One region of the Paenibacillus sp. FSL W7-1279 genome, then DNA from elsewhere that is predicted to be linked to it. Evidence: predicted binding sites of a transcription regulator. Region 1 holds the regulator's gene; each other region holds the start of a gene.
What was found. Region 1 encodes Rex, which represses fermentation and respiration genes when NADH is low (regulators of the CRP and FNR family bind a similar motif). Its sites were predicted from a motif close to TTGTGAAATATTTCACAA; they were not measured.

Region 1 (7,983 bases):
TAAGGACCGCCGAGAATCCGGCAGTGGTCCGGTAGGACTTGTGCCTACGATGGGTTATTTGCATGAAGGGCACGCCAGCCTGATGCGCAAGGCGCGGGAAATGGCAGGTACGGTGGTCGTCAGTATCTTTGTCAATCCGATTCAATTCGGACCGGGTGAGGATTATGAGACCTACCCTCGGGATGAGGCACGCGATCTGGCGTTGGCGGAATCCGAAGGGGTGAATGTGGTTTTTATTCCCACGGTTCAGGAAATGTATCCCCAGCCGACCAAAACGAAGATTGCCGTATCGGAAATTACGTCATTATTGTGCGGGGCCTCCCGTCCCGGGCATTTTGACGGTGTTACCACGGTTGTTAATAAATTGTTTAATATCGTAAAACCTGACTATGCTTTCTTCGGAATGAAGGATGCCCAGCAGGTGGCCGTGATTGAGCAAATGGTGCAGGACTTGAACATGGACGTGACCATCGTGCCTTGTCCGATCATTCGCGAAGCTGACGGCCTCGCTCTAAGCTCGCGCAACGTGTATTTGCAGCCGGAAGAGCGGAAAGAGGCACTTGTGCTGTCGGGCTCATTACGGACGGCTCAGGAGGCAATCCGGCAGGGACAAGCGACGACGGCAGGAGAGATCCGTGCGTTTCTTCGGGATTATATATCCCGGTCCCCGCTCGCAGACATTGATTATGCAGAGTTGCTCACTTTCCCGGAACTTGTTCCTGTGGAAGATTCATATCGCATTGCGGATGAAGGCAGAACCATCATTATGGCGCTGGCCGTACGATTTGGCCGTACCCGCCTCATTGACAATGCGTTACTTCAACCAAAAGTAGGGGGATCCCATGTTTAGAACAATGATGAAATCCAAAATCCACCGCGCAACGGTGACGGAAGCCAATCTGAACTATGTGGGCAGCATTACCATTGATGAGGATCTGATGGAGGCTGCAGATCTTCTGGAGAATGAAAAAGTTCAAATCGTGAACAATAACAATGGCGCCCGTTTGGAAACGTACGTGATCAAAGGCGAACGCGGCAGCGGCGTGATTTGCCTGAACGGGGCAGCTGCAAGGCTTGTACAGCCTGGCGACAACGTCATCATCATTTCTTACGCCATGATGTCCAAAGAGGAATACGACAATCACACCCCAACGGTCGTGATCGTTGACGAATTGAATAAGCCGGTAAACACGAAATACCGTGAGGTTCACGCCGCGGTTCTCTAAAGGACTCCTAAGAACCAAAATGTGTCGGGACCTTAAAGGGATGAAAAGACCGTCTTCTACAGAAAATGAGTGCAGGTCGACGCACTGATCTCATTTTTCCGCTAAGGGTGGGATGCAGCTATGTTTCAACATGTATTCGCTGAAATGAACAACATGTTAGATGAAATTGTGAAGCATTACCCTTCTGCTCAAGGTCCCCAAAAACAGGCGCTGGTACAAAACTGGAACATGCTCAAAAGCATGAGCGAGGGCATTATCGAGGAATGGCTCCATTTTGAAGAGAAGATGGCCATCTTCCGCGAGAGTGCCGCCTCGCCTCCTGTTTTTCCACCGACCGAAGCGCCTGAATTGCAGCTTGATGCATTTATTCGCGGTCAAGGTTATTACAAGTTGTTGATGTTCCAGCCGGCCATACAGCAGTTTGAGGCGGCCGCCACCGTATTTCCGGATAGCCTTCTGATCAAGCTGTATATTGCGATGTCCCATCTTTATTTGGGGCAAACCATACCGGCATCCGATGTATTGGTGTCCATCCTACCCCTGGCAGACAACAAAAAGATGCGGGCGATGATTTACAATGCGCTTGGATGCATCGAGGTGTTGAATGGACAGCAAGGGAAGGCCGAGGAGCATTTCGCACTGGCGATTCACAGCGACCCGACGCTTCCTGACCCCATTATCAATTTGGAGGTCTGCAAGCAGAAGCGAGGGGAACTCCAGTACGGCAGCCAATTGATCTCTTTGCTGTAAAAATCAAGCCAAAACAAGAAGCGATGTCAGAGCTCATCCTTGAGACTTTGGTATCGCTTTTTGCCGTATGGAGCTTACGGAGGAGAGCGGGGATTTTTTACCCGGAATGTTCAAAACCCGCAACTTCTGGTATGCTGTTAATTAGTCTGGAGGAAAGGGATTTTATCGAAATGAAATTTGCCGTATTGGATTTTGAAACCACGGGCAACCAGTCAGCAGATGAGATCATTCAGGTTGGACTGGCCATCATCGAAGAGGATCGAAGCATCTCCCGCGTATACGGCACCTATGTCAATCCCGGGATTCCGATCCCTCCTTTTATTACCGGTTTGACCGGCATTTCCGACAGTGATGTAGCGGATGCTCCGTCATTGGAAGAAATGATGATGGAACTCGTGCCCATGCTCGACGATGTTGTATTGGTTGGGCACAATGTCGCTTTTGATTTTAACTTTTTGCAAAATGCACTCGATCGCTGCGGCTATTTACCGTTCAGCGGCCGAATTCTAGATACGATGCACTTCTTAAAAATATGTTTTCCCTCGCTTCCTTCTTATCAGCTTGGGATGGTGTCCTCTCATTTCGGCCTGGAGCATGACCGTCCGCATCAGGCGGACAGCGATGCACTTGCCACAGCCTATGCGCTGCTGAAATGCCTGGAGGAGATCGATGAGCTTCCTCTGCTTACCGTGCAGCGGTTAAGCGACCTGTTTGCCGACGAGGACAGCGACTTGGCCTGGTTCTTTGACGGCATCCGTGCCGACAGGGAGCTCCAGGCAGTACAAGCCGGAGACACCCATACGTACTATCGTCAATTCGCCCTAGCTGTTGACGATTGGAACGATATAACGCCTGCCAGGGATGAGACGGAGCCTAATCCCTTGGCTGATGTAAGCTTTGAGCAATACATGAATGATGTCCGTGAACGTCTAAAGGAAACGCTGCCTCATTACGAGAGCAGGGATGCCCAGGACATGATGTTCCAGGAAGTGATGCAGGCACTCGATAACAATAAACATTTATTGATCGAAGCCGGCACGGGAACAGGCAAATCTCTCGGGTATTTGCTGCCGTCGATTTATCAAAGCGTGAAGCAGGAACAGAAGGTTATGGTGAGCACGCATACGATCAACCTTCAAGAACAGCTGCGTGACCGGGATATTCCCCTGCTCACCCAGGTTGTTCCTTTTCCTTTTAAAGCGGCTATTTTCAAGGGAAGAGGCCATTATTTGTGTTTGAGAAAATTTGAACATAAAATAAATAGAAGAGATTTTCATTCCCCGAAGGAAGATGTGATCACCGCAGCGCAAATGCTGGTTTGGTTGACCCAGACGGAGAACGGGGATGATGAGGAGCTGAACCTTGGCGGCCGTGGAGGGGATTTCTGGGAAACCATCTCCAGCGATTCGGATTCCTGCCTGGGCCGTGCCTGCCCATGGTTCCGCAAATGCTATTATCACAGGGCCAAACATGAGGCGGGCATCGCGGATGTTGTCATTACGAACCATTCGAAGCTGTTCACCGACGTGAAAGCGAATCACCAGCTGCTTCCGAGTTATGAGCGTCTCGTCATCGATGAAGCGCATCATCTGGAGGACGTCGCGGGCAAGCACCTTGGCTTGCAGATGAAATATTTTTCGGTTGTCCATACGTTGACCCGTATGTACAAAGACAGCCGAAGCGGTCAGCTTCCGGCTCTTCGCCAGCTGCTGCAAGCGTCGTCCCATGAGAAGGCTGTCGAGTGGTCTTCCATCATCGACCGGATTTATCCGGATCTGATCACCGTCAAAGAGAATTGGGACCGGCTCAGCGACCAATTGTTCGGACTGCTTCCGGAGCGCGGAGACGCGACTCCGGGGGATGCCGGACAATTCTCGCTTCGCTTATCGCCTCTGAAAAAGCCGAAGGATTGGAATTCGCTGGCCGAGCTGGAGCATCAAATTCATCTGGCGCTCGGCGATGTCGTTCGCAAGGGTGACAAGCTGATTGCCGAAATGAAGGAAGATCTGGACGACTACAGCGCGGACAGTCTGTTAACAGACCTATCGGGTCTATTTAAGGACCTGGCCGCACACCGCGAGGACCTGAGGACCTTCATGTCCCTGAATGATGAGGGCACGGTATACTGGATGGAGGCGAACGGCAACTTCCGCGGCAAATCGCTGCAGCTTTATGCGGTGCCTGTCGACGTCAGCACCCATTTAAAGGAATTGTTTTTTGACAAAAAACAAAGCGTGATCCTGACATCGGCGACCTTGTCGGTGGACAAATCGTTTCAGTTCATGATCGAGAATTTGGGTCTTCAGGAAGCGGCAGATAGCGGCAACCTGAACACGGTCCTGCTGCCGTCCCCGTTTAATTACAGGGAGCAGGCTCTCCTTGTTGTGCCGCGCGATTTTCCGAGCGTGAAGGGCTCGGTCGGGGATGCACTCTTTGTGAATACACTTGTGCAATCATTGGCTGATACGGCCATCGCAACGCATGGTCGCATGCTTGTCCTGTTCACCTCGTACCGCATGCTGCGTCAGGTGCATGAGCCCTTGAAGGAGGCGCTGGGATCCAGCGATATTACGGTACTGGGACAAGGGATGGACGGAACCAGCCGTACCAAGTTAATCCGGAGATTCCAGGATAGCAGCGCTTCGGTTCTGCTGGGCACCAGCTCCTTCTGGGAAGGAGTAGATATACCCGGTGAGGCGCTCACCTGCCTTGCCATCGTCCGGCTGCCGTTCCAGCCGCCGAATCACCCTCTGGTCGAAGCCAAGAGCGAGCTTCTGCAGCAGCAGAAGAAGAACCCGTTCATGAAGCTTTCGGTTCCGCAAGCGGTCATTCGCTTCAAACAGGGATTTGGCCGACTGGTACGGACCGCGCAGGATAAGGGGATTGTCATCGTTTACGATACTCGGGTCATTGAATCCTATTACGGGAAGTATTTCTTATATTCCTTGCCTGGACCGAAGATGGAGCACATGCCGACAGAGGGGATCGTTCCCCGAATTTCGAAATGGCTGCAGGAAGAGGCAGGCATAGGGAACCAAGCTGAATAAAGTGAAACCATGAACGAGCACAAACAAATGTAGTTATTAACCTATTATTAGGGGGAGCATGCATGAAATCGGAAAAAATTTCGGAAGCCGTGGTCCGCAGATTACCTGTATACTTGCGCTATTTGAATGAGCTTCAGAAAAGGGAGGTCTCCACGGTTTCCTCCCAGGAACTGGGGCAGAAACTGGACCTCAATCCTGCTCAAATTCGTAAGGACCTAGCGTATTTCGGTGATTTTGGACGGAAAGGGATCGGATATGACGTATCTTATCTGATCGAGAAAATTCGCCAGATTCTAAAGCTGGACCAGAAGATCAATGTCGCATTGATTGGGGCCGGTAATCTTGGACATGCATTATCGAATTACAATGCATTTCTGAAGGACAATATGAAGATTGTGGCGGTTTTCGATTCGTATTCTCCCAAAGTTGGTATGAAAATTAACAATTTGGTCGTACAGCCGATGGAGGAACTGGAGAAGACGGTTCATGAGTACGGCATTCGTATCGGGATTATCACCGTTCCGGATTTTGAGGCGCAGAATGTAGCGAATCAACTTATCGCGGCAGGCATCGAGGCTATCCTGAATTTTGCGCCGACCATCCTGAAAGCTCCACCCCATATCCGGATTCATACGGCAGATTTTACTACGGATTTGCAGAGTTTGGCCTATTATTTGGATAACGGCAAGGAGGATGCAGCACATGACGACAACGAAGTGGATGGTTAAAAACGGAACGTTCGTGGTACTAGAGGAAGGCAGATCCGTGTTACGCGGATATATGGTCGTGGAGAACGACCGGATCACTTACCTGGGTGAAGAAGAGCCGACTGTCCAAGAGGGAACAGAAATCATCGACGGAACCCATCTGTTTTTCCTGCCTGGATTGGTGAATACGCACGGACATGCGGCCATGTCGCTTCTTCGCGGGTATGGCGACGATCTGGCACTGCAAGTATGGCTTCAGGAAAAAATGTGGCCGATGGAAGCCAAATTCACGGCCGACGATGTATACTGGGGAACCTCACTCTCCGTGCTAGAGATGATCAAAGGCGGAACCACGACATTTGTGGATATGTATGATCATATGGATCAGGTTGCAAAGGTGGTGGAGGACTCAGGCATGCGCGGCGTTCTGACGCGCGGTGTCATCGGATTATGTCCGCCTGAGGTGCAGCAGCAGAAGCTGGAAGAGGCGGTTGCATTCGCGAAAGACTGGCATGGTCAGGCTGACGGTAGAATTACGACGATGATCTCACCGCATGCACCCTATACGTGCCCGCCGGATTTCATCGAAAAATTCGTGCAAGCGTCACATGATTTGAATCTGCCTTTGCATACGCATATGTCCGAAACGGAAACGGAAGTAGCTCAGAACGTAAATGACTACGGACTTCGCCCTGTTGCCCATCTAGAGAAGCTTGGCATGTTCTCCCGTCCAACGCTGCTTGCGCATGCCGTCCATCTGACCGATGAAGAAATCGAAATTCTGGCCAAACATCAAGTTATGGTTTCGCATAATCCAGGCAGCAATTTGAAGCTTGCCAGCGGCATCGCTCGCGTGCCTGCACTGCTGAAAGCCGGGGTCACCGTGTCTTTGGGTACCGATGGACCTGCCAGCAATAATAATCTGGATATGTTTGAAGAGATGCGGCTGGCCGCACTGATCCATAAAGGAGTAAGCGGGGATCCAACCGCGATTCCAGCATCCGAAGCGCTTCGGATGGGTACAGAATATGGAGCCAAGTCAGCCTTCCTTACGGATATTGGTACGCTTGCGGTAGGCATGAAGGCAGATATGATCGCACTGAACACGGATCAGGCGCACTTCCTTCCGAAGACGGATTACATTTCTCATGCTATCTACTCCGCCAGTGCGAAGGATGTAGAGCATGTATGGGTTGACGGCAAGCAGGTAGTGAAGAATGGCGCGAGTCTCACTCTCGATGAGGAACGTATCCGCCGGGAAGCGCAGCGTGCCTTTGAGCGTCTTACAACCCTCTAGGGAATAATCAAGGGGAGCGAGGAAGACGGATTTGAAGAAAAAAACGAAGTGGATATTGCTGAGTGTATCCGGGGTGCTGCTGTTACTGCTTGGTTTACAGCTCTATTATTCATATGTGATGAAAGATGCTTGGAATGAAGAAAGAATGGCAATTGCTGCCGCCAAACAGCATGGCCAATTGGTTACGTCCGGGAAGACCTATAAATCGGTGTGGGGCGAGGACAATAACTATTGGGTGATAAGCGGGAAGGATCAGGACAATCAAGATCGTATGGTATGGGTGAAATTTACGGATGACAACGTACCTGTTGAAGGTGCCGACGCTGTCCAATCCGTTTTGTTGAATACGGGGTTGTCAGAAGACCAGATGCGGGAGCAGATTTATAACGAATTGTCTGGCGCAGAAATTAAGCGGCTGCTGCCTGGAATGTATGAGGGCGAGTATGCCTGGCAGCTGCAGTATGAACACAACGGTCAGCGCGGTTATCGGTTTTATCGTTTTCAAGACGGTAACACCATCGGTAATGACATTATTCTTCCAAATCAATAAATAAGAAGTAGAGAGGGGCCCTTTAATATTCGCGGGTTCCTCTCTTATTTTCTCTATAATTGTAAGCGTATTCAGAAATAATATGGAAAAACTGTTCTAAATATTTTCACAGACATGCATGAAAAAGTATATAAGATGTGATATACTCATACTTGTACAAAATGAGTATATAAACTACATGCATCCCTATATATCGTTGTTATATGTATTGTTGTGTTGCAACATGACAGACAAAATTTCATACTGAAATGAAGGAGGAACTTCATGAAACTACGCATTGTACCTATCGTGCTGACTGTCGTGATCTCAGCATCGGTTCTCTTTGGCGGATGGTTTCTGTATCGGCAGATGGCTTTGCAAAATCCGCTGGCCAATGTTGTGTCACAATATGACGGCGTGAAGGATT
Region 2 (7,983 bases), 160 kb from region 1:
CAGGTCTTGAGAAGCACATGCAGCTGGCGAAAATGGCGGTTGAGGAAACCGGACGCGGCGTGTACGAAGACAAGATCATCAAAAACCTGTTTGCCACGGAGTATATCCACAACAGCATTAAATACGACAAAACCGTGGGTATCATTGAAGACAACGCCTATGACAGCTTTCAAAAAATAGCAGAACCGATCGGGATTATCATGGGGATAACACCGGTAACCAATCCGACCTCCACGACGATATTCAAGGCACTGATCTCCATTAAAACAAGAAACCCGATCATCTTCGGATTCCATCCATCCGCGCAGGCCTGCAGCCGGGAAGCCGCACGGATACTGCGGGATGCTGCTGTGAAGCAAGGTGCTCCTGCCGATTGCATCCAGTGGATCGAAGCTCCTTCCATGGATAAAACCAATGCGCTGATGATTCATCCTGACATTGCCTGCATTCTGGCTACAGGAGGGTCGGCGATGGTCAAAGCGGCATACAGCTGCGGCAAGCCTGCCCTGGGCGTTGGACCAGGAAACGTGCCTTGCTTTATTGAGAAGAGCGCGGATTTGGATCAGGCAGTGAACGATTTGATTTTGTCCAAAACCTTTGATAACGGCATGATCTGCGCTTCCGAGCAGGCTGTCATTATCGAGGAGCCTATATATCATACAGTGAAGAAAAAAATGATTGCCAGCGGCTGTTATTTTGTCAACAAGGAAGAGCTGGCGAAACTGACTGCGCATGCGATGGTATCGGATAAATGTGCGGTAAATCCTACTATCGTCGGACAGCCGGCAGCTAAGATAGCCGAGGCTTGCGGATTCGAGGTACCGGAAAGCACCAAGATCCTGGTCGCCGAGCTGGAGGGAGTCGGACCTGCCTACCCGTTGTCTGCCGAGAAGCTTAGCCCGGTGCTGGCCTGCTATAAAGTGAAAGATGCGGAAGAGGGCATCACGCGCGCTGAAGAGATGGTTGCTTTTGGCGGCATGGGCCACTCGTCGGTAATCCATTCGCACAATGAGGACATCATCATGAAATTCTCGGATCGGATGAAAACCTGCCGTATCCTGGTGAATCAGCCATCTTCGCAAGGCGGTATCGGCGATATCTACAACACGAATCTGCCATCGCTGACGCTGGGCTGCGGTTCGTATGGACGTAATTCCACTTCGTCGAACGTGACGGCTGTCAATTTAATCAACGTGAAAAGGGTGAACCGCAGAACCGTGAATATGCAGTGGTTTAAAGTGCCGGACAAAATTTACTTTGAAAAAGGTTCGACGCAGTATCTTGCGAAAATGCCGGAAATCACCCGTGTCGCTATCGTTACCGACCCCATGATGGTGAAGCTGGGTTATGTGGAGCGGGTAGAGCACTATCTGCGTCAGCGCAGAGTGCCGGTAGCCATCGAAGTCTTCTCGGAGGTTGAGCCGGATCCTTCGACAACGACCGTAGAACGCGGAACGGAAATGCTTGCAAGATTCCAGCCGGACTGCATCATCGCCCTCGGCGGCGGATCGCCAATGGATGCAGCGAAAGCCATGTGGCTGTTCTATGAATATCCGGATACGGATTTTAACAATCTGAAGCAAAAATTCATGGATATCCGCAAGCGGGTCTTTAAATATCCGAAGCTTGGACGGAAAGCGAAGTTCGTTGCCATTCCAACAACGTCGGGAACGGGCTCGGAAGTAACTTCGTTTGCCGTCATCACGGACAAAGGGCTGGGGAATACCAAGTACCCGCTGGCTGATTATGAGCTGACACCGGATGTGGCGATTATCGATCCGGAATTCGTTTACACGCTGCCTAAAACGGCGGTAGCCGATACCGGCATGGACGTTCTGACACATGCAATTGAAGCCTACGTATCGGTGATGGCCAGCGATTATACGGATGGGCTTGCCATCAAGGCCATACAGCTGGTGTTCCAGTATCTTGAGCAGTCGGCGCTTACCGGCGACAAACTTGCCCGCGAAAAAATGCATAATGCTTCGACGCTTGCCGGCATGGCTTTTGCGAATGCGTTCCTTGGCATCAACCACAGTCTTGCGCATAAGTGGGGCGGACAGTATCATACGGCACACGGACGCACCAATGCGATCCTGATGCCTCACGTCATCCGTTACAACGCGAAGAAGCCAACGAAATTCGCTGCATGGCCTAAATACACCCACTTTGTGGCTGATGAGAGATATGTTGAAATCGCGCGGATTCTCGGACTGCCGGCAAGAACGACGGAAGAGGGAGTGAACAGTCTGATTGGCGCAATCCGGGAGCTGAACAGCAAGCTCGGGATCGAGGAATCGTTCCAGCAGCTTGGCATCGACCCTAAAGATTTCGAGAAAAATGTTGAGCATTTGGCGGACCGGGCTTTTGAAGACCAGTGTACAACGAGCAATCCGAAGCTGCCGCTGGTGACGGAGCTCGCAGAAGTTTACCGCAACGCATTTTACGGCCGGTTCTAGACAGGATAGACTCAAAACGCTGATCGTGAAGATCCATGAAGATTTTGAGGTAAGGCATGCAAAACTAGACTCAGAGTGATAAAAGTCACGGGAAAAGATAAGTTTGTGATTATTATCACAGATGCAGGAGATCAACAGGACTACAATAAAGATGTAGAAGGAAGCTGAATCTCAGATCTTTGATATAGAAGCTTGAAGGCACAAGGCGGGGGTAGTGGCACCATTGATCGTGAAAATAATCACATTAAAGATCTGAGATAGATCAAGGTGTGGCCCCGCCTGTCCTTGCAAGCCCCAGCAAATCTAGGAGGGATTCAATATGTCGGTGATTGAAAAAGAAGCAGGCTGGAAAGGTTTTAAATCAGGTAAATGGACCAAGCGGATTGACGTTAATGATTTTATTGCAGAGAACATTACTCCCTATTATGGCTCTGATGAATTTTTGGCGGGACCCACGGATAACACCAAAGCGCTGTGGGATATCGTATCGGATTTAACCAAGAAGGAAAGGGAGAATGGCGGGGTTCTGGATGTGGATGTCCATACACCATCAACCATCACCTCCCATCAACCCGGCTATTTGGATAAGGATAAGGAACAGATTGTCGGCGTTCAGACCGACGAGCCGTTCAAACGCTCCATCCAACCTTTCGGCGGAATCCGGATGATGATTGATGCGTGCAACGCATACGGCTTTGAAATGCCGCAGGCGGTTGTGGACATCTTTAACGGCATACGCAAAACGCATAACCAAGGTGTGTTTGATGCCTATACTCCTGAGATGAGAGCAGCGCGCAAGGCCGGGATTATTACGGGTCTTCCCGATGCGTACGGCCGTGGACGTATCATCGGTGACTATCGCAGAGTATCGTTATACGGCGTGGATGCGCTGATCCAGGACAAATTGAGAGAACTCGCCGAGCTTGAAGTGGATGCGATGGATGAGCCGGTCATCCGATTGCGGGAAGAATTGTCTGAACAAATGCGGGCGCTCAAGGAACTGAAGGAAATGGCGGCTATGCATGGTTATGACATTTCCAAACCTGCGAATACGGCGAAGGAAGCATTCCAGTGGCTGTATTTCGGTTACTTGGCCGCTATCAAGGAGCAGAATGGCGCTGCGATGTCGCTTGGCCGGGTATCCTCTTTCCTTGATATTTATATTCAACGGGATCTGGCTGAAGGCAAGCTGACGGAAGAAACAGCCCAGGAACTGGTCGACCATTTCGTAATGAAACTTCGGATCGTGAAATTCCTGCGTACACCGGATTATAACGAGCTGTTCAGCGGGGATCCGACGTGGGTGACGGAATCCATTGGGGGCATGTCGGTAAACGGTGAGACGAGAGTGACCAAGAACAGCTTCCGTTTCCTGCACACCCTGTACAATTTGGGACCTGCTCCGGAACCGAACTTAACGGTGCTATGGTCGGAGAAGCTGCCGGAAGCCTTCAAAAAATATTGTTCGAAAGTTTCGATCGAAACCAGCTCGATTCAATACGAGAACGATGATCTTATGCGCCCGATCTACGGAGACGATTACGGCATCGCCTGCTGCGTATCCGCAATGCGCATCGGAAAGCAGATGCAGTTCTTCGGAGCCAGAGCAAACCTCGCCAAAGCGCTGCTCTATGCGATTAACGGCGGTAGAGATGAGAAATCCGGCGCCCAGGTTGGACCGGAATATCCGGCCATCACCGCGGAAGTTCTGAGTTATGATGAAGTCATGAAGCGGTTCAAGCCGATGATGGAATGGCTTGCGAAGCTCTACATGAATACGCTCAATGTGATCCATTACATGCATGACAAATACAGCTATGAACGGATCGAGATGGCGCTTCACGACCGGGATATCCTGCGCACGATGGCATGCGGCATTGCAGGCCTGTCCGTAGCAGCGGATTCACTGAGCGCGATTAAATATGCGAAGGTGAAGCCGGTACGCAACGAGCAAGGGATTGCGGTGGATTTTGAAATCGAGGGCGAGTTCCCTTGCTATGGCAATAATGATGATCGCGTGGATAGCATCGCTGTTGAGCTGGTCGAGGCCTTCATGAGCATGATTCGCAAGCACAAGGCATACCGTGATGCCATGCCAACGCAATCGGTGCTCACGATTACGTCGAACGTTGTATACGGCAAGAAGACAGGAACCACGCCGGATGGACGTAAGGCAGGCGAGCCGTTTGCGCCGGGCGCGAATCCAATGCACGGACGCGATAAGAAGGGAGCTCTCGCTTCGCTGACCTCCGTGGCCAAGCTGCCATACGAGGACAGTCTCGACGGCATCTCGAATACGTTCTCGATCGTACCGAAAGCTCTTGGCAAGGAAAGTGATATCCGTGTGAACAACCTGGTTGCGATGCTGGACGGTTACTTTGGCAGCAAAGCGCACCATCTGAACGTCAACGTATTTGACCGGGAGCAGCTGATGGATGCGATGGAGCATCCGGAGAATTATCCGCAGTTGACGATCCGGGTATCCGGTTATGCGGTCAACTTCGTCAAACTGACGCGCGAACAGCAGCTTGACGTTATCAACCGTACGTTCCACGGATCGATGTAAGGATGGAAGACTACCATAGCGGATACGGAAAGGATGACGCACCATGCTAAAAGGTCATGTACACTCCATAGAAACGTTCGGAACGGTGGACGGTCCGGGTATCCGCTTTGTGCTCTTCATGCAGGGCTGCCTCTTGAAGTGTCAATACTGCCATAATCCGGATACCTGGGGACTGCATGAAGGACGCGAGATGACGGTAGATGACGTATTGGCAGAGATTGAGCCTTATCTGAGCTACTACCGTTCATCGGGGGGCGGGTTAACGGTCTCCGGCGGTGAGCCGACATTGCAGTATCCTTTTGTCACGGAGCTGTTCAAGGAAGTGAAGCGACGCTGGAATTTGCATACGACGCTGGACAGCAACGGCTATAATGAACCGGAGAAAATATCGGAATTGCTGGAGCATACCGACTTGGTGCTGCTGGATCTGAAGCATATCAACGACGAGAAGCATATCAAGCTCACCGGGAAGTCCAATGAACGGACGTTGAAGACCGCCCGCTGGCTGTCCGAACATGGTCGGAACATGTGGGTCCGGCACGTATATGTGCCGGGCATCCATGACAGCGAAGAAGACTTGATTGAGTTAGGTCAATTTATTCGGACGCTGCACGGCGTCGAGAAATTCGAAATTTTGCCATATCATCAGATGGGCGTGTATAAATGGAAGGAACTCGGCATGGCTTATCCATTAGAGGGCGTTCCTTCACCATCCGAAGAGGAAGTGGCACGCGCTTACCGGTTGATTGGCGAAATACCCGAGAATATAGAGACTGTCTAGTAATGATTTCAGCTGCATAATACTAAACATAATATGTTATGATTAATGACAATAACCTTTCCTATTAATGGAAGGGTTATTGTTTTTTGTAGAGGATTTTATCCCTTGGATAGAAAAATGTCGACCTATCGAAATATGCAATCGCTTTCTATAATGAAGATGTAAGGAAAGTGCCTATCAAATATACAAACACTTCGGGAGGGTCAAGACAATGAAGAAAAAGGGTCTGGCATTATTAATGTCGCTTCTGTTCGTCTCATCCACGCTTTTGTCTGCGTGCGGCGGCGGTGACAAGGCAGCAGAAAAGCCGTCAGGTGGTTCGGAAGGAACGGTAAGCAATGAGCCGTTTGAAATCACCATCCGCCATACGCAAGTAGGTGAATCCAAGAAGTTCCGTCTCGCATTGCTGAACGATGTGGTCAGTAAGACCGAAGAGGCGGTGCCCGGACTGAAAATCAAGCTGGACGCTGTAGACTCTGAAGTGAACCGTAAAGAGAAGCTGAGAGGCGAGATGGCAGCCGGTAAGCCGCCGGAAGTGTTCGATGTGTTCGGCAGCCCCGATGCAGGCGTATATTCCAAAGAAGGCTTGATGCTCGATTTGACTCCGATTTTGGATGAGCTGGGCATTAAAGACAAATTTACGACGCTAGACCCGTTCACACATGATGGCAAGATCTACGGATTGCCGATTGGCGGTTCCATCGAAGGTATTTTCTATAACAAGGACTACTTCACGCAAAAAGGGCTGAGCGTTCCAAAAACATTGGCTGAATTAGAGCAAATTGCCGAAACCATCAAAGCCGACGGCAAGATTCCGTTCGCGCAATCCTCCAAGGATGCTTGGATTCCGCTCATGACCACGAATAACTTGTGGAGCTATTACGCGGGGCCAGAGGTTACTTACGGCTTCAAGACCGGAGAAACGAAATGGACGGATCCGAAAGTCGTTGAAGGTGTGAAGAAGCACCAAGAATGGGTTGAGAAAGGGTACTTCAAAAAAGGCGAGCTTGGATTCGAATATGCGGACATGAGAAACCAAATGATTACCGGCGAAGCCATCATGATGATGGACGGATCGTGGGCGAACTCCGTATTTAGAGATCCGGCTCAAGCGGGTGACATGGTAGGCAAGGTCGGATACTTCAACCTGCCTCCGGTTAATGAAGGCGACCCAGTCATAGTCATGCAGGACGCAAACAACGGATATGGATTTTCGGCAGCGGTTGCGGAAGATCCTCGTAAACTTCAGGCGGTTAAAGAGTTCATCAAAAATATGTGGACAGATGAAATGCAGCTTCGCGGACTGAAAGAAGATGGTGTACTGCCGGCGATGAAGATGGATCTGGCCACCATGAACTCCACTTCGGACGACCCGCTTATGCAAGACATTTTCAAAGGCGTAAGTGAGATCAACAAATCCTTCCCTGCCTTTGATGCACTTGTTCAAGCAGACGTGAACACCGCACTGAGCATGGGAATTCAGCAAGTCATCGGCGGCGAGCTTGATGCCGAGAAGATGCTCGAGAATGTGCAGGCAGCGCAAGAAGCGGCCAATGCTTCAGAGGAATAACTACAATCCTAGACGGAAGGGCACCACCCGCTGGGGTACTTGGGGGTGCCCTTTCGCCTAAACAACATCAGACATAAATACGGAGGTTACCATGAACAAAGCGCTGAGAAATCCTCTGATTTACATCGTTTTTGTGCTGCCGGCATTCTTGCTGTTTCTGGCTTTTTTCATATACCCGATCTTTACTGCATTTGACAACAGCTTTACGAGCTGGAACGGCATCTCCAAAGATGTGAAGTATATTGGGTTCGATAACTATGTAACAGCCTTGAATGACGATGCTTTTTGGAAAGCTGTCAGGAACAACGTTTATTTCATTCTCTTTTCCTGTTTGATCCAGGTTCCGACGATCATAATCTTTTCCCTGTTAATCGCAAACGTAAAGCGTTTGAAGGGGCTTTATAAAACGGCGGTTTTCGCGCCGTCCATCATGTCGACGGCTGTCATCGGCATTTTATGGGGATTCATTTACAATCCGGACTTTGGTCTGATGAATGAGATTTTAGGGCTGGTTGGCATTGAACCCATCTATTGGTTATCGGATCGCAAATGGGCCATGATTGCCATCCTGATTACAAACGCGTGGCAATGGACCGGCTTTTACATC
Region 3 (7,983 bases), 660 kb from region 1:
CGAAAGCGATCGACGATACGGGAACGATGGCGTTCTCGACGAGCGTGGTCGTTCATGCGAACACCGAAGGGAGCATCGAGCCTTGGAAGTCGGCCGATATAGGCAGTCCGGGAATACCGGGACACACCCAGCTTGGTGATGCCCTCGGCGAGATGACCGTCAAGGCGGCAGGCGATATCGGCGGCACGAAGGACGTCTTTCATTTTGCCTATCAGGAGATCGAGGGGGACGCTGAAATTGTGGCCCGGGTTGAATACATCACCCCAACGAACGAGGAAGCAGAAGCCGGCATCATGTTCCGCGAGAGCCTGAAGGAGGATGCTCCATTCGTTTCCCTGGTCGTCCCTTATATTCGTACGGGGAAAAGAGGTGTTACCCTGAGTCGAGCCGAGGAGGGCGGAGAGGTTGCGAGAATTCAGCCGGAGCAGCAATTTCAGCTGCCTTATTGGATTAAGCTTGTCCGCAAGGATAACCAATTCACATCAATGATCTCTCAAGATGGAACCAGCTGGACCACGGTCGGAAACGTCCAAGTCGATTTGCCTAAGCAAGCCTATGTCGGACTCGTGGCGGATGCGGCCAAAGTGAACAATGAGACGTGGAAATACAATACCTCGACATTTACTAACATCAATATATCGGCAGATACAGGCAGCGGCCCGAAAACCGTATATTATGTGAACGATGATTTTGAAAACCTTGAAGCTGGCTCCGTACCTGACGGTTATGGAGTGATCCCGGATCCGCAGGATGCCGATCATACGGTCACGGTGGAGCAAGTACCTGCGAATTCTACGGGCAACGATTCCGAGAAGTCGCTAAAGGTATACGATAATGCAGTAGGCAGCACCGGGTTTACCATGAGCTTCCCGCAGCAGTTGGGTACGGTAGTCGTCGAGACGGATTTCATGTCCCCGGCCATGCCCGGCACTTCGGTGCTGCTTCAGATTAAGGATGCAGAAGGTACCAAGACGCCGATTGCTCTTGAGGTGCGCAAGCCGCAGTTACCGATTCAGGAGGATGCGTACGCCCTGGTTTACAAGAACAAGAATGGGCAAGACGTAAAGTTAACCGACCTTCCGGCCGCTAACCGCTGGTACAATCTGAAGGTCATTGCCAATGCGGCGGCTAACACCATGGATATTTACGTAGACAACGCACTGGCAGCCGAGCAGGTTGAGTTTAGAGACGATATGCGGACATTAGGACTAGGTAGCGCATTGTTCGGCAGAACGCCCGGAACCGGCAAGGGAACTTATTACTTCGACAACATCAAGGTATACGTGGAACCGGCAGCCGCACCTAAAGGACTACGGGCGATCCCTGGGAATGCGAAGGTTCAGCTGAATTGGGATAACGCCCAAGGTGCTTTATCGTATACCGTCAAAAGAAGCACGACAAACGGGGGGCCGTACGAGACCGTGGCATCCGATCTGAGTGCTTCCAATCCATCGTATACGGATACAAGCGTAATTAACGAAACCACTTATTATTATGTGGTTACCGGAGTGAGTGATTTAGGAGAAAGCGATCCCTCGAACCAAGTGCGTGTTACGCCATCGGTGAATGCCGTGAAGCCGCAAGCCCCGGCGGAGCTCGCGGGACTTAGCCGCAACACACAGGCTGATCTCACCTGGCAGCCGGTGGAGCATGCGGTCACCTATACGGTGAAGCGTAGCGAAAGTCAGGAAGGGCCTTATATTGAGGCAGGCCGCGCAGAAGAGCCTTTCTTTAGAGATACGGGGCTTGTAAACGGTAAAGTCTACTATTATACGGTGACGGCGACAAGCGTTGCCGGCGAAAGCGAGGCGTCCGACCCGGTCGAGGTCCGTCCGGTGGCGCCGCTAGAGTCGCCAGCGGATGTTAAAGCGAGTGCCGGCGATGCATCGGCGGTGATCTCGTGGAATGCCTCACCCGATGCTTCGAGTTATCAGATCAAGCGAAGCACCGTTCACGGCGGCCCTTACACGGTCATTGCCGATCAAGTGAAGGATATCCGTTATGAGGAAAGCGGCTTGGAGAACGGGACGGCCTACTATTATGTTGTTTCCGCACATAACGGCACCGCCTCCAGCGCGAATTCTGAAGCGGTTCGGGTCATTCCATTCCCTGCGAATACCTCGCCGCCTCCGGGTGATCTTCGACTAAACCCGGCCAAAGACCACGTCAAGCTGTCCTGGTCAGCCGTAGAAGGTGCAGCTTCTTATCAAATCAGAAGGTCGGAATCAAGAAGCGAAGCAGGAAGTGTCGTCGCCTCCGATTTGCGGCAGCCCGAATTTATCGATACGGATGTCGTTGCCGGCACAACTTATTATTATTCGGTGCAGTCGGTAAACGAGAACGGGCCGGGCGTCGGAAGCGATCCTCAAGGAGCAACGCCTGCTTCCGTCATCGTCGTGGCGAAAGACGGCACAGGCATGTTTACCAGCGTTCAAGCCGCGGTGGACTCCATCCCGGATGGCAATACGGACCGAACGATAATCTATATCCGTAATGGAATCTATGAGGAGCAGGTTACCGTTCCTAAGACGAAGCATGCCGTGAGTTTTATTGGCGAGAGCAAGGAAGATACGGTCATTACCTATACCGGGATAACGGGCACCGGATTCAATGAACGTGCCACCGCCGTCGAATCCGATGATTTTACCGCCGAGAACATCACGTTTGCGAATGGAGCGGGTCCTCAAGGCCCGGCGCCTGCGCTGGACCTTCGGGGAGATCGGGCCTTATTCAACCATGTCCGCATGATCGGTTATCAGGATACGTTCTTTGTGAACAATGCCGGGAAACGGGTGTATGTGAAGAACAGTTATATTGAAGGAGCGGTGGATTTTATCTATGGACCTGGAATCGCCGTGTTTGACCAGAGCGTCATTCACAATGTCCGTTCAGGCGGATATATTACCGCTGCCAGCACGCCGGAAAATCAGCCCTACGGATATTTGTTCCTCAACAGCAAGATTACAGGAGCGGACGGAATCGAAGATGTCTACCTCGGGCGACCATGGAGACCCTTTGCCCATGTGCTGTTCATGAACACGGAAATGGAAGGAATCGTGCACGATAAAGGCTGGCATAACTGGGGACGACCGGATAACGAGAAAACCGCCAAATACTACGAATATAACAATACCGGACCTGGTGCGGCAGCCGAAGCCCGCGCGAATTGGTCGAAGCAGCTCACGCCGGAGGAAGCGAATATGTACACGATTCCAATGATGATGAAGGGATCGGATGGTTGGGATCCGACTAGAATGCCTGTTCTTCCGCAGCCTTACGGGGAAGAAGACGATACACCTCCGCACACATCGTCCCAAATAACACCGGAAACACCGAACGGCCTGAACGGCTGGTATACGGTGCCGGTTACCATTGAATTGAGTGCGGAAGACGACGGTTCAACTGTTACCGAAACCGTCTACAGTTTAGACGGTATCACCTGGACTCCTTACTCGGGGCCGATCGTTCTGGACCGGGAAGCGGCCGCGGCTGCGATATACTATCGCTCCGCCAACGCTGCAGGTCTTGAGGAAAGCATCCGATCCATTGTATTGAACATGGATCTGTCCCCACCGGATATTCACGTAGAAACACCGGTACAGGAGGGAGGATGGAATGTCTCCAGGGATTGGACGCCGATCATTGAAATGAGCGATTCCGTTTCCGGCGTCGACGACAGCCGGACGGTTATCAAGCTGGACGGTAATCCCGTTCAACCCAGTGAAGCCATCCCGCTGTATCAGCTCCCGCTCGGGAGTCATGTCTTAACCGTTGAAGGAGCAGATCTTGCGGGCAATACGTCAGTAGCTGAGATTGAATTTCAGACGGTTACAAGCACCGGCGATATGATCGCTTTGATCGAACGGTTCCTGAGCAGCGGAGAGATTGGGAATGCCGGTATTGCCAACAGTTTGACGAAGAAGCTGGAGAAGGGAAATATGGATAGCTTTGAGAACGAGGTCCGGGCACAGCGGGGCAAACATGTGTCAGAACTGGCGGCGGACATCCTGCTGCGGCATGCCGAGGCATTAAGAGAAGAGATTATATAAGTTCTAAAGCCCTCAAATTTTGAATCAAACTGGATATCATGATGCTTCTATTCCAGAATCCACAAAACAGGGATGGTGAGATCCCTGTTTTTGTGCTGCTCTGGCTCCCGTAGTTCTCGGATCCTGAACGTTCACATAGTGTTCCATTTCAGTATGACTGCAATCACATGTACGGAGACAGGAGTTTCATATACTTGGGTTGTAAGAGTGAAATAGTTCACAAAGATGGGGTTTAGTCTAAGGAGGTTTGACTATGAGTTCATTCACGCTTCAGAGCCAGGTATCCGATATTGTTACATCCATCCCGCAAACGGCGGATTTATTCCGATCACTCCGGATTGATTTTTGTTGTGGAGGGCAGGTGCCACTGGAAGAAGCAGCTAAACAGCGTAATTTGGAACCTGCCGCCGTACTGGAGAAGGTTCAAACCCTGGAGAACAAGTTTGCCGATTATCAGGAAAGCCGTCCGGCTTCACTGAGGGAATCCGAACTGATTGAATACATCCAGCATAAACATCATGCCTTCTTGCGGGATGAATTACCTGCTTTAACGCCGTATGTGACGAAGTTGGCACGCGTTCATGGAGAGCATCATCCCGAGCTTCTCCGGGTGCAGGAGCTTTTCTCGGATCTGAAAAAAGAACTGCTGGAGCATACGATGGATGAGGACGAGCATGTATTCCCGCTTATCTTGAAATTTGTTGCAGAGCCTAACCACCAAGCTGCAGCGGAGCTTAAGCCGCATGTGTCTGAGCTGGAAGATGAACATGCTCACGCCGGCAGATTGCTTCAAGAGCTCAGGGAAGTAACCGCTGATTTCGAACTTCCGTCGGATGCCTGCGGCACGTATCGGCTGGTCTATCAACGGTTGGCCATGCTTGAAAAGGACACCTTCGAGCATATCCATCTGGAAAACAACATCTTGTTTGAGCGGATTCGCGAAGCGGTATAACATTGGTTAGAACCCCTTCTAAGCTGGGTGATGTATTGCTCGGATGACGATCGAACGTGTAAAATAACGCCCTAACAATAACGCCCTAACCTTATGGTTAGGGCGTTATTGTTTTGTCATGATTAGCGTGCAGACTCCTTCCCCGGGAGGGAGAAGAGGTCAAATAAAATTCACTTAACTATTCCCTGTATTCAGTCGATAAATATATCAGTTGGAATTATTCGACACAGGAGGGTGCATATGGATTATTCGAAATTGGGAAAACAATTCATAGGCGGGGTATGGCGAGACGGTAAAAGCGGTAAAACGCTGCCTGACATCAATCCATATAATGATGAGGTCATTACGGCTTTTCAAATCGCGAGTGTTGCAGACATTGATGATGCCTATCAGGCTGCCTACCAAGCTAAGCTGGAATGGGACAAGGTTAACCCTTACCGTAAACGCGACATCCTTGAAAATGCGGTTAAATATATGGAGTCGCATGAGGAAGATATTACGTCCATTATTGTTCAGGAGCTGGGCGGAACGCGTCTGAAGGCGGCATTCGAGATCGGTCTTGTGAAAAATATGATTAAGGAAGCGGCAACGTTTCCCCTAAGAATGGAGGCAAAGATTTTACCATCCACTGAAGATGGCAAGGAGAACCGACTGTATCGGATCCCGGCTGGCGTGGTTGGGGTAATCAGTCCATTTAACTTTCCTTTCTTCTTGTCCATGAAGTCCGTCGCCCCGGCATTAGGTGCCGGCAACGGCGTCGTGCTGAAGCCGCATGAGGATTCGCCGATTACGGGTGGAACGCTGATCGGCAAGATTTTCGAAGAAGCGGGTATACCGAAGGGCCTGTTGAATGTAGTGGTGACAGATATCAAGGAGATTGGCGATGCGTTCGTTGAGCATCCGATTCCGAGAATCATTTCTTTCACGGGTTCGACTAAGGTTGGAAGCCATATTGGCCAGCTGGCCGTCAAGCACTTCAAAAAGCCGCTGCTGGAGCTCGGCGGGAACAGCGCGTTCATTATCCTGGAAGATGCTGATATCGATTACGCGGTACAAGCGGCAACGTTCAGCAGATTCACGCATCAAGGCCAGATCTGTATGTCGGCCAACCGGATTCTTGTACAGAAGCCGATCTATCAGGAATTTGTAGATAAATATAAAGAGAAGGTCTCTACCCTTACAACAGGTGATCCAAGCGATCCGCAGACCATTATCGGGCCCGTCATCAACCATCGGCAGGCAGAAACGCTGGAGAAGCTGATTGAGAAGGGGATTGAGCAAGGTGCAGTTCCACTGGTACGGGGTAAAATCACCGGCAGAATGGTGGAGCCTACCGTCCTCGTCAATGTCAAACCGGATATGGAGGTAGCGCAAGAGGAATTGTTCGGCCCGGTAGTATGTATCATCCCGTTCGAAACGGAAGAGGAAGGAATCGAGATCGCCAACGATACACGATTTGGGCTTAGCGGGGCTATTCACACCTCCAATCTGGAACGCGGGGTAGAACTGGCGAAGAAGGTCCATACAGGTATGATCCATGTGAACGATGTCACGATTAACGACGAGCCGATTGTAGCATTTGGCGGAGAGAAGCAGTCGGGATTGGGTCGTCTGAATGGGGAGTGGAGCCTGGATGAATTTACGACCATGAAGTGGATATCGGTTCATTACGGACAAAGGAAATTCCCGTATTAAGGGTTGGGGGAGATAGGCATGAATAATGTGACTGAAGAGCAAACACAGCATGAGCTGATCAGCGCCTTTGTAAAGGTAGCTCCATTGCTGAAAAGCCTTACGAATGATGACATCACAATTGGCATTTATGATACGGAGAAGCTTATCATCAACATTCCGGGAAGAACCTTTTCGCTGAATGTCAAGCCTGGGGACCCGCTAGTGGAGGGGGATATCGTAACCGATGCCATCCGCAATAATAAAGCTTTATCGGCTGTCGTTCCGAAAGAGCTGTTTGGATTTCCGCTAGCTGCACGCGCGATCCCCCTTCACGACGAACAAGGCAGGGTTATCGGCGGTGTAGGCATGGGGACAAGTCTTGAAAAAGCGAATGCGCTGTTTGAGATGGCCGAGAGTTTCTCGGCAATTGTTGAACAGACCACCGCGTCCATTGAAGATATCAGCCAATCGATTGCTCACCTTACCGAACGTGTAACTGATGTAACGAACCAAATGACGGACGTCAGCTCCAGCGCGCAGCAGATTGGGAAGATCTCCAGCGTTGTTAAGGAGATTTCGGATCAGAGCAACATGTTAGGGCTTAATGCTTCTATCGAAGCAGCAAGAGCTGGGGAAGTCGGAAGAGGCTTCTCGGTCGTTGCTGATGAGATTCGGAAGCTTGCGACAAGCTCCAAAGAGAACGTGGACCAGATTAATGGCATTACGAAGAATATTCAGGAATTTTTGCAGCACTTAAATCATGCTTTTTCCGATATCCACACGCTAACCGATACCCAGTCAAGGGCGATTCAGGAATTCTCTGCAACGATCCATGAGATTAGTATCAAAGCAGAGGAGTTAGCGCAGGTAGCAGAAGAAAGCCTGTATGCAAAAGAAAACAAGCAATAGAAACTCAGAATACTCTGTGTAACTTAATTTTATACAGGCAGATAGAGCAGAAAAGAGCAGAAATACACCTATGATGTATTTCTGCTTTTTATTAGATATGCTGTGGCAATGCACCATGATGCCGATGAACTCAAAAGATATCCGGTTCATATCTAATGTTAATATGCTTTTTAAACTAATCGCTAGGGTATTTTCGCTTCGCTGCTTGGTTTATCATTATGTAATGGGTAATTTTGAAAGCGGTAACATTCGACGTGAAAAAGATCCGTATAGGTCCACGAATCCATTTGAAGAAAGGTACAGTGAAGAGGATGACGAAGACAAGCAAAACCATATTGTTTCAAGGTGACTCCATAACGGACGGGAATTGGGGGCGCGACAACGATCTTAATCATATCC

Region 2: pflB (formate C-acetyltransferase) is a predicted target of Rex. The motif match lies at 2,687-2,704, and genes of this name have one in related genera.
Region 3: ric (iron-sulfur cluster repair di-iron protein) is a predicted target of Rex. The motif match lies at 4,255-4,272, and genes of this name have one in related genera.

The regions. Positions count from the first base shown of each region.
Region 1 covers NZ_CP150215.1:2,692,374-2,700,356, forward strand. The annotation lists gene panC (pantoate--beta-alanine ligase) at 1-850, shown strand, start outside; gene panD (aspartate 1-decarboxylase) at 843-1,226, shown strand; gene MKY82_RS11920 (hypothetical protein) at 1,347-1,976, shown strand; gene dinG (ATP-dependent DNA helicase DinG) at 2,147-5,023, shown strand; gene MKY82_RS11930 (redox-sensing transcriptional repressor Rex) at 5,086-5,751, shown strand; gene MKY82_RS11935 (amidohydrolase) at 5,726-7,027, shown strand; gene MKY82_RS11940 (DUF5590 domain-containing protein) at 7,059-7,577, shown strand; gene MKY82_RS11945 (hypothetical protein) at 7,842-7,983, shown strand, end outside.
Region 2 covers NZ_CP150215.1:2,530,335-2,538,317, forward strand. The annotation lists gene adhE (bifunctional acetaldehyde-CoA/alcohol dehydrogenase) at 1-2,459, shown strand, start outside; gene pflB (formate C-acetyltransferase) at 2,779-5,025, shown strand; gene pflA (pyruvate formate-lyase-activating protein) at 5,069-5,806, shown strand; gene MKY82_RS11055 (extracellular solute-binding protein) at 6,018-7,376, shown strand; gene MKY82_RS11060 (sugar ABC transporter permease) at 7,468-7,983, shown strand, end outside.
Region 3 covers NZ_CP150215.1:3,355,429-3,363,411, forward strand. The annotation lists gene MKY82_RS14905 (pectinesterase family protein) at 1-4,049, shown strand, start outside; gene ric (iron-sulfur cluster repair di-iron protein) at 4,303-5,001, shown strand; gene MKY82_RS14915 (aldehyde dehydrogenase family protein) at 5,242-6,696, shown strand; gene MKY82_RS14920 (methyl-accepting chemotaxis protein) at 6,715-7,584, shown strand; gene MKY82_RS14925 (SGNH/GDSL hydrolase family protein) at 7,896-7,983, shown strand, end outside.